Regions from separate parts of the Streptomyces sp. NPDC087310 genome, predicted to be linked through region 3. Evidence: riboswitches for the same ligand, from Rfam matches in the RefSeq annotation. Region 3 holds a riboswitch; each other region holds the start of a gene.
The links. Region 3 has a riboswitch for S-adenosylmethionine ahead of ACIO3P_RS26405 (ABC transporter substrate-binding protein). Riboswitches for the same ligand answer to the same signal wherever they lie in the genome.

Region 1: it holds a riboswitch for S-adenosylmethionine, as region 3 does, so the genes downstream of both, ACIO3P_RS02055 (aminotransferase class V-fold PLP-dependent enzyme) here and ACIO3P_RS26405 (ABC transporter substrate-binding protein) in region 3, are expected to answer to the same signal.
Region 2: it holds a riboswitch for S-adenosylmethionine, as region 3 does, so the genes downstream of both, thrC (threonine synthase) here and ACIO3P_RS26405 (ABC transporter substrate-binding protein) in region 3, are expected to answer to the same signal.

What each region holds. Positions count from the first base shown of each region.
Region 1 covers NZ_JBIUYF010000001.1:557,624-560,891, forward strand. The annotation lists gene ACIO3P_RS02050 (Lrp/AsnC ligand binding domain-containing protein) at 1-278, shown strand, start outside; gene ACIO3P_RS02055 (aminotransferase class V-fold PLP-dependent enzyme) at 305-1,720, opposite strand; SAM riboswitch class IV at 1,948-2,065, opposite strand; gene trpD (anthranilate phosphoribosyltransferase) at 2,192-3,256, opposite strand.
Region 2 covers NZ_JBIUYF010000005.1:601,871-605,138, reverse strand. The annotation lists gene ACIO3P_RS21925 (hypothetical protein) at 21-182, opposite strand; gene ACIO3P_RS21920 (glucosyl-3-phosphoglycerate synthase) at 221-1,201, opposite strand; SAM riboswitch class I at 1,400-1,527, shown strand; gene thrC (threonine synthase) at 1,545-2,852, shown strand; gene ACIO3P_RS21910 (ubiquitin-like small modifier protein 1) at 2,912-3,187, shown strand.
Region 3 covers NZ_JBIUYF010000007.1:115,536-118,803, reverse strand. The annotation lists gene ACIO3P_RS26410 (ABC transporter ATP-binding protein) at 1-422, opposite strand, end outside; gene ACIO3P_RS26405 (ABC transporter substrate-binding protein) at 389-1,507, opposite strand; SAM riboswitch class IV at 1,685-1,806, opposite strand; gene ACIO3P_RS26400 (beta-galactosidase) at 2,029-3,268, shown strand, end outside.

The DNA.
Region 1 (3,268 bases), on a different contig from region 3:
TCACCGCGATCGTGCTCATCAAGACCAGCGTGGACCGGATCCCCGAGATCGCGGAGTCGATCGCGGCGCTGGACAGCGTCAGCGAGGTCTTCTCGGTGACCGGTACGTACGACCTGATCGCCATGGTCCGGGTCGCCAAGCACGACGATCTGGCGGATGTGATCCCCGGCCGGATCAGCAAGATCGAGGGCGTCGAGGGCACGGACACCCACGTCGCGTTCCGTACGTACTCCCAGCACGACCTGGAGGCGGCCTTCGCGATCGGACTCGACGCGTAGGACCGCCTCCGGCGGGTACGTCAGCGCTACGCGGCGGCGCCGTCCCGGTCCGGGACGCAACGGCCGTCCTCCGTACGGTAGTTCCACCGCGCGCCGTCGCTCACCAGCTCCCGCACCGCCCGCACGAAGCGCTCCACGTGCTCGTCCGGCGTCCCCGCGCCGAAGCTGACCCGGATCGCGTTGAGCGAGCGCTCGCCCGGCTCCGCCTCCGGGGCGCCGCACTCCCCCGGGTCCTGCGGGTCGCTGCCCAGCAGGGTCCTGACCAGCGGGTGGGCGCAGAACAGACCGTCCCGTACGCCGATGCCGTACTCCGCGGAGAGCGCGGCGGCGAAGTGCGAGCTGTTCCACCCCTCGACCACGAACGACAGCACGCCGACCCGCGCCGCGTCGTCGCCGAAGAGCGAGAGCACCTTGACCTCGGGCACCTCCGCCAGACCGGCGCGCACCTCGGCGACCAGCCGCTGCTCCCGCGCGGCCAGCGCGTCGAAGCCGGCCTCGGTGAGCGCCTTGCAGGCGGCGGCGATCGCGTAGACGCCGATGACGTTGGGCGAGCCCGCCTCGTGCCGGGCGGCCGTGGTGTGCCAGTCGACGTCCACACCGCCGTCGGCACGGCGCGCCACCTTGCGGCTGGCGCCGCCGCCCGCGAGGTACGGCTCGGCGGACTGGAGCCAGTCGGCGCGGCCCGCGAGCACTCCGGAGCCGAACGGCGCGTACAGCTTGTGGCCGGAGAAGGCGATCCAGTCGACGTCGAGATCCGCGATGTCCACCGCGTGATGCGGTACGAGCTGCGCGGCGTCGAGGACGATCCGGGCGCCGTGGGCGTGTGCGGCGGCGGCCAGCTCCCGTACCGGCCACAGCTCACCGGTCACGTTGGACGCACCCGTCACACAGACCAGCGCCGGGCCCTGCGGGTCGCGCGAGGCGAGCGCGCGCTCCAGGGTGGCGACGGCCTCGTCCGTGGTGCGCGGGGCGTTGAGGTAGGTGACCCGGGCGTCGCGCCAGGGCAGCAGGGACGCGTGGTGCTCGGTCTCGAAGACGAAGACCTGGCAGTCGGCGGGCAGCGCGGCGGCCAGCAGGTTGAGCGAGTCGGTGGTCGAGCGGGTGAAGACGACCTGGTCGCCGGCGCGGCAGCCGAGGAACTCCGCGACCGTGCGGCGGCTGTTCTCGAAGAGGTCCGTGGAGAGCTGCGAGAGGTAGCCGGCGCCGCGGTGGACACTGCCGTAGTACGGGGCGTACGCGGCGACGTCGTCCCACACCCGCTGGAGGGCCGGGGCGCTGGCCGCGTAGTCGAGGGCCGCGTACGTCACCTCGCCGCCGGTGACGAGGGGGACGGTCACATCGGCGCCGAGCACGGGGAGCGGGGCCGCACAGGCGGGGTCGTCGGCGGTGGGGGCGACGAAGGCGGTGGCGGTGGGGGCGGCGGCGTTCGGGCGTGCGGACATGGCGTTGTCTCCCGGCGAGGAAAGTCGGAACGGCTTCAGGACCCGCACGGCTCCACGACTCCACGACGGAGCGGCGCCGGATGATGCGGGGATGCCTCGACGCACGGAACGGACCGCGCGGAGGTGGTTGAAGAAGGGGCGAGGATCCGACGGATCCTGAAGCCCTAACGCATTCGCTTGCTCACGAGACTGCTCCCTTGAGGACCAGGACCCCAAAGGTGGCAAGGGGTCCGCGCTTGCCGCAGACCTCGCTGCCTACGGCCTGGTCTTCACCCGGGGCACCCCGCCACGGACGGAGGGTTGCCGGACAGCGAGCCGGGGCCTTAATCGCTGTCACTCATGACCTTGGCCGAAAGTATGGCACAGGGGCGCGGACCGCCCAAGTCGCCGTCCGCGATACGGGACGGGCCCGTCCAACAGGAGGGGGCCGGGCGCGTGTTCCGCGTCCCGGCCCCTCCCTCCGTCAAGCGGTCAGGCGTTGCTGGCCGCCACCCAGCGGGCCAGCGCGTCCCGCGCCGCGCCCGAGTCGATCGCCTCCGCGGCCCGCGCGATCCCCGCCACGAGCTGGGTCTCCAGCGGGTCCCCGGTCGGGTCGAGCGCCACCAGCGCCGCCGCCGCGTTGAGCAGCACGGCCTCCCGTACGGGTCCGCCCTCGCCGGCCAGCAGCCGGCGGGCGACATCGGCGTTGTACGAGGCGTCCGCGCCGCGCAGCGCCTCCACGGGGACCAGTTCCAGCCCGACGTCCCGCGGGTCGAAGGGCTGCTCGGTGACCTCGCCGTCCCGTACGGTCCACACCCGCGAGGTCGCGGTGGTGGTCAGCTCGTCGAGCCCGTCGTCGCCGCGGAAGACCAGCGCCGAGTTGCCGCGGGCGGCGAGCACCCCGGCGACGATGGGCGCCATCCGCGCGTCCGCCACGCCCACGGCCTGGGATCTGACCCTGGCCGGGTTGGTGAGCGGGCCGAGGATGTTGAAGGTGGTCTGCGCGCCCAGCTCCTTGCGCGCCTTGGCCGCGTACCGCAGCGCCGGGTGGAACTTGACCGCGAAGCAGAACGTGATGCCCGCCTCCTCCGCGACCTCCACGACCCGCCCCGGCGTCAGCTCCAGATTGACGCCGAGCTTCTCCAGTACGTCGGAGGCACCGCTCGCGGAGGACGAGGCGCGGTTGCCGTGCTTGACGACCTTGGCGCCGGTGCCCGCCACGACGATCGCGGACATCGTGGAGATGTTGACGGTCTTGGCGAGATCGCCGCCGGTGCCGACGATGTCGACCGTACGGCCGGGCACCTCGATGGTGTTGGCGTGCGCGTACATCGCGCGGACCAGCCCCGAGACCTCCTCGACGGTCTCGCCCTTCGCCCGCAGCGCGACCGCGAAGCCGGCGATCTGCGCGTCGGTGGCCTCGCCGCTCATGATGCGGTCCATGGCCCACGCCGTGTCGTCGGTGGACAGGTTCTCGCCGCGCAGCAGGGGGTTCAGTACGCCGGGCCAGGTGCGGGCCGCCACGGTGTCGCCTCCGACGGGGGTAACAGCGCTCATGCTCGCTCCTGG
Region 2 (3,268 bases), on a different contig from region 3:
CTCGGTCGGCGCCGTCCCGCTCAGTCGCGCCGCCCGCGCGCCGCAGCCAGCGCGACCACCCCGGCGCCGGTCAGCGCGAACGCCATGCCGCCCAGCAGCCACAGCCGCTCGGCCGTGGACCCGGCCTGCGCCAGCACCCGCGTGAACTCCGAAGCTCCCGACAACGCAAGATTCATGCCCATGAGGGAGGAATGTAGGCAAGTAGTGCGATGATCCGACGTTACGCCGCGCGTCCGGCCGTGTACTCCGCGATCTCCCGCACCGGCGGACGCTCCTCCGTGTCCACCGCGTGCGTCCGCGGCGTGAAACCGTCCTCGCCCCGCTCGAACTGCGTGAGCCGCGGCCGTACCAGATGGCCCCGCTGGAGCCGGAGCTGCGCCGTACGGTAGATCGCCGCGGCCATCCGCCCCAGCGCCCGGTCGTCCTGGTGACGGTGGAGCCGTACACCCACGTCCACCTGGGCCAGCGCGTCCAGCCCCACCGTGTGCAGCGCGTCCACCAGCAGGCCCAGCTCCACGCCGTACCCCACCGGGAACGGCAGCCGCTCCAGCAGCGAGCGGCGCGCCGCGTACTCCCCGCCCAGCGGCTGGACGAAACCGGCCAGCCGCGGCCAGTGCAGATTGAGCAGCGGGCGTGCCACCAGCTCCGTCACCCGCCCGCCCTGGACGGCCCCGCCCTCCGTGCCGCCGCCCGTACCGCCGCCAGTGCCGCCGCCCAGCGGGCGGTCGTACATCGCCTTCACGAACTGCACCTGCGGCTCGGTGAGCAGCGGGCCCACGATCCCGGAGACGAAGTCCGGCGAGAACTCCCGCAGGTCGGCGTCGACGAAGCACACGATGTCGCCGCTCGTCACCAGCAGCGACCGCCACAGCACCTCGCCCTTGCCGGGCAGTGCGGGCAGCCGCGGCAGGATCGCGTCCCGGTGCACCACCCGCGCGCCCGCCGCCGCGGCGACCTCGGCCGTACGGTCGGTGGAGCCGGAGTCGATCACCACCAGCTCGTCCACGAGCCGGACCCGCTCCATCAGCTCACGCCGGATGACGGCGACGATCGCGCCGACGGTCTCCTCCTCGTCGAGCGCCGGCAGGACCACACTGACCGTGCTGCCGCGTGCCGCTTTCGCCGCCAGGAGCCGGTCGAGCGTACGGTCCCCCGCCGACCAGGAACGCCTGGTCAGCCAGTGCTCCACCTCTTCCAGCACGTTCGGTACTCCCTGCGCGATCCTTGATGAGGTGCGATATGTGCCACGACATGTGCCCCGACGTGATCCATCTCGCGGTGCGGACGACTATCTCAACCCTCCACCCCTTCGGTTACAGTCTTGAACAACACGAATGACCACCGCATGCCGGGGTCATCACGTGAACAAACGCACCGGACCCAGGCTCCGGCGCCATAGCGCTCATCCAGAGGGACTGAGGGAACGGCCCGTTGAAGTCCCGGCAACCCTCCCGCCGACCGCGAGGTCACGGTGGGGAAGGTGCCAATTCCGTCTTGCGGCGAAGTACGTCGCGAGGAAGATGAGGAGAAAGGGCCTCGCCATCATGGCTGTGCAGACCGTCCCGACCGGTACGAACGAGACCGGTGCCAACGAGACCGTCGACCTCGGACCCGCCGCCGCACTCTCGTGCCGCGAATGCGGAGAGCGCTTCGACCTCGGCCCCATCTTCGCCTGCGTGAGCTGTTTCGGGCCGCTCGAAGTCGCGTACGACCTGCCGAGCGGCACCCCCGAAGAGCTGAAGAAGCGCATCGCCGAGGGCCCGGACAACATCTGGCGGTACGCGCCGCTGCTGCCCGTCCCCGCCGACGTCGCCTCGAAGCCCAACATCAACCCCGGTTTCACGAAGCTGGTCAAGGCCGACAACCTCGCCCGTGAGCTGGGCGTCACCGGCTCGCTCCACATCAAGGACGACTCCGGCAACCCGACGCACTCCTTCAAGGACCGTGTCGTCGCCATCGCCGTCGAGGCCGCCCGCGCCTTCGGCTTCACCACCCTCTCCTGCTCCTCCACCGGCAACCTCGCCGGCGCCGTCGGCGCCGCGGCGGCCCGCGCCGGCTTCCGCTCCTGCGTGTTCATCCCGCACGACCTGGAGCAGGGCAAGGTCGTCATGGCCGCGGTGTACGGCGGGGACCTGGTCGGCATCGAGGGCAACTACGACGACGTCAACCGCTTCTGCTCCGAGCTCATCGGCGACCCGCTGGGCGAGGGCTGGGGCTTCGTCAACGTCAACCTGCGGCCGTACTACGGAGAGGGCTCCAAGACCCTCGCGTACGAGATCTGCGAACAGCTCGGCTGGCGGCTGCCGGATCAGATCGTCATCCCGATCGCCTCGGGGTCGCAGCTCACGAAGATCGACAAGGGGCTCCAGGAGCTGATCAAGCTCGGCCTCGTCGAGGACCGGCCGTACAAGATCTTCGGCGCCCAGGCCGAGGGCTGCTCGCCGGTCTCCACCGCCTTCAAGGCCGGGCACGACGTCGTACGGCCGCAGAAGCCGGACACCATCGCCAAGTCCCTGGCGATCGGCAACCCGGCCGACGGCCCGTACGTCCTGGACATCGCCCGGCGCACCGGCGGCGCGGTGGAGGACGTCAACGACGAGCAGATCGTCGACGCGATCAAGCTGCTGGCGCGCACCGAGGGCATCTTCGCGGAGACCGCGGGCGGCGTGACCGTCGGCGTGACGAAGAAGCTCATCGAGGCGGGCGTGCTCGACCCGGCCCTCACCACCGTCGTCCTCAACACCGGTGACGGGCTCAAGACGCTGGACGCCGTGGCCCCGACGACCGGCCCGACGGCGACGATCCGCCCGAGCCTCGACGCGTTCCGCGACGCGGGCCTCGCCGCGAGCTGACCACGTCGTGAGCTGACACGTCGTGAGCTGACCACCGACACCGAGAAAGGCTTCCCACCATGAGCGTCAAGGTCCGTATCCCCACCATCCTGCGCACCTACACCGGTGGCCAGGCCGAGGTTCCCGCGGAGGGCGCCACCCTCTCCGAGGTCATCCAGTCGCTGGAGACGAACCACCCGGGCATCGCCGGGCGCGTCCTGGACGACCAGGGCAAGCTGCGCCGCTTCGTCAACGTGTACGTGAACGACGACGACGTCCGCTTCGAACAGGGCCTGGAGACCGCCACGCCGGCGGGCGCGGGCATCTCGATCATCCCGGCGGTCGCCGGAGGCTGACGCCGCCGAACGCAACGCAGAACGGCCCTCTCCGCAGCAGAAGCGGAGGGGGCCGTTCTACATGGTTGAGCACGGTAGAGT
Region 3 (3,268 bases):
CGCAGCGCCTCGGCGACGCGTTCGTCCCGCTCGGCGCGCTCGGTGCGGCGCACCTTGAGTCCGTACGCGACGTTCCCGGCGACGGTCATGTGCGGGAAGAGGGCGTAGTTCTGGAAGACCAGTCCGAGCCCCCGGCGGTGCGTGGGGACGTCGGTGAGGTCGGTGCCGTCCAGGGTGATCCGGCCCGCGGTGGGGCGGACGAACCCCGCCAGGCTGTTGAGGAGGGTCGTCTTGCCGCAGCCGCTGGGGCCGAGGACGGAGAGGAACTCGCCGCGCCGGATCGAGAGCCGGTCGACGTCGAGGATGCGCTGCCCCTCGTACCCGGCGGCCAGACCCTCGATGTCGATGTGCGCGGCGGTCCCGCCGCCGGTGTCGTGCCGCTGCCCGGTCACTTGAAGATCTGATTCCACCGCTGCTGCCATTCGTTCAGCTTGGGGGTCGCCGTCTTGTAGTCGACCCAGGTGAAGGTCTTGTAGACGGCCTCGCCGTACTTGACCTTGTCCTTGAAGTCGGGGCTGTAGTCGATGGTGTCGTTGCCCGCGCCGTAGAAGGTGCCCTCGGCGAAGGGCTTCTGGTGCTGGGCGGCGCTGAGGTAGTTCAGGAACGTGTAGGCGGCCTTGGTGTGCGCGCTGCCCTTGGGCACGTAGTACGAGGTCAGCGCGCCGACGGCGCCGGACGCCGGGTAGCTGAAGCCGATCGGCTGCCCCTCCTTGGCCATGGCGAAGGCGCGGCCGTCCCAGAAGGGCACGATCCAGGCGTCGCCGTTCTGCAGGACGGTGGAGACGCTGCCCGCGTCCGCCGGGTACGCCGAGACGCAGCCCTTGAGCGCGGCGAGCTTCTTGAACGCCTTGTCGACGTCGGCGGGGTCGGAGAGCTTGCCGCCGTCCTGGGAGACCAGCGCGGAGAAGAACTCCAGGCCCGCGTTGTAGGTCAGCGGGGGCAGCGCGACATGGCCGCAGTACTTCTTGTCGAAGATGTCGGTCCAGTCCCGCGGCGCCTGCTTGATCTTGTCGGTGCGGTAGAGCAGACCGTTGGAGCCGGTGGTCAGCGGTACGCCGTAGGAGGAGCCGTCGACCGTGGACTGCTGGGTGAGCACCGGGTCGAGCTGCTTCCAGTTCTTCAGGTCGCCGGTCTTGAGCGGCTGGAGGAGACCGCCGCCGACCGCCTGGTGCAGGGAGCCGGGGGTGAGGGCGACGACGTCGAACGGCGCGTCCTTGCCGCCCGCGGCGCGGAGCTTGGTGAGCCAGGCCGAGTCGGCCCCGTACACGAGGTTCACCTTGATGCCGGTGTCCTTCTCGAACGGTGCGACGAAGGACTTCTTGAAGAGCTCACCCCAGGGGCCGGCGAACGCGGTGACGGTGATCTGCTCCCCCTTGGTACCGGACCCGCCATCGCCGGAGCCGCCGGTGTCGACACCGCAGCCGGCGACGGCGGCGAGGACGGTGACGGCCGAGGCGAGGGCGAGCAGGGAGCGTCGCCCGCGAGGGCGTGACAGGGCAGGTCTCATGAGGGAAGGGCTCCTCGGTGCGGGGTGGCGTCGTACGGCGCGCCGGCCCGTGGGTGATGGTTCGCCGGCCGCTCGACGAGCGGGGGCCGCTGGACGGGGCACCAGGACGACGCTCTGTGAGGCACCGCGTCCGCTGTCATCTCGTGCTCCCGTCCCAGGTACTGGACCTGGCTGACAGGTCCGCGCTTGCTCCCGGCACATCGGTGTGCGCGTGGAGCCGTGTCATCACCCGGGGCACCCCACCGCAGAAGGAGGGTTGCCGCCCAGCAAGCCGGGGCTTGTCGCTGGGACTCGTGACATCGAGAAACGTAACACCCCGTGGCGGCGATCTGAAGACGAGGTGGATCACATGAACATCACACCTGGATCACAGGACGGCGGATCGGGAAAGACTGATACCGGCCAGATGTGCCGCTCCCCCGTGGCGCGCCTGGGCGAGGAGTGCTTCTTGACACGGTCCTGGACCGTGCCGACGATGAGGCGATCTTCCCCGCCGTCCGCCGACGCAGGAGCCGTCCGTCGTGTTGTCGCTGCACGCCCATGACCTGCACACTCCCCCGCCCGGACCGTCGGGTCACCTGTCGATGGGCAGCCCGGACGGCGTACGCGTCCCGCTGGTCCCCGACAGCCGCAGGATCCTGCGGGGCGGGGTCCCCTGGCTTCCGGTGATGGCGGAATTCCACTTCAGCCGCTATCCGGCCGCCGAGTGGCGCGAGGAGCTGCTGAAGATCCGGGCCGGCGGGGTGGACACCGTGGCCACCTACCTCTTCTGGAACCAGCACGAGGAGAGCCGCGGGACCTTCCGTTTCGACGGCGGCCGCGATCTGCGCCGCTTCGTCCTGCTCTGCGGCGGCCTCGGGCTGTCCGTCGCCGTCCGTGTCGGCCCCTGGTCGCACGGTGAGTGCCGGGGCGGCGGCTTCCCGGACTGGCTCGACGGCGCCAGCTGCGTCCCGCGCACGGACGATCCGGCCTATCTGGCGCTCGTCGAGCGGTACTTCGCCCGGATCGGCCGGGAGCTGCGCGGCCTCTCCTACGACGAGGGCGGTCCCGTCGTCGCCGTACAGATCGAGAACGAGCTGTACGACGCGCCCGCGCATCTGGCGACGCTGCGCCGCGTCGCGGAGGCCGCGGGCATCGCCGCGCCCTTGTGGACCGCCACGGGGTGGGACGCCGCCGACCTCCCGCGCGATCTCCTGCTGCCGGTGTACGGCGGCTACCCGGAGGCGTTCTGGGCGGAGGCGCACGACGGCTGGGCGCGGGAGATGCGCCGGCACTACTTCTTCACCCCGGTCAGGGACGACCCCGCCATCGGCGCCGATCTGCGCTCCGCGACGCGGGCGAGCCGCGGGGTGCCGGACGACCGGCGCTACCCGTACCTCACCTGTGAGCTCGGCTCGGGCATGGCCGTCGCGTACCACCGGCGGCCCCTGGTGCGGACCGCGGACGTCTCCGCGCTGGCGCTGGCCAAGCTCGGCAGCGGCTCGGTCTGGCAGGGGTACTACCTCTACCACGGCTGTTCGCAACGGCTGGATCTCGCGCTGCCCAACCAGGAGTCGCACGCCACCGGTTACCCCAACGACCTGCCGTCGGTCAGCTACGACTTCCAGGCACCGCTGGGCGAGTTCGGGCAGGTGCGCCCCTCGTTCCACGCGCTGCGCGCGCAGCATCTGCTGATCCAGGACTCCGGGGCACGGCTCGCGGACATGCCGCTGCGGCTGCCCGACGCGTGCCCGGACGGCCTCGACGACCGGTCCACGCTCC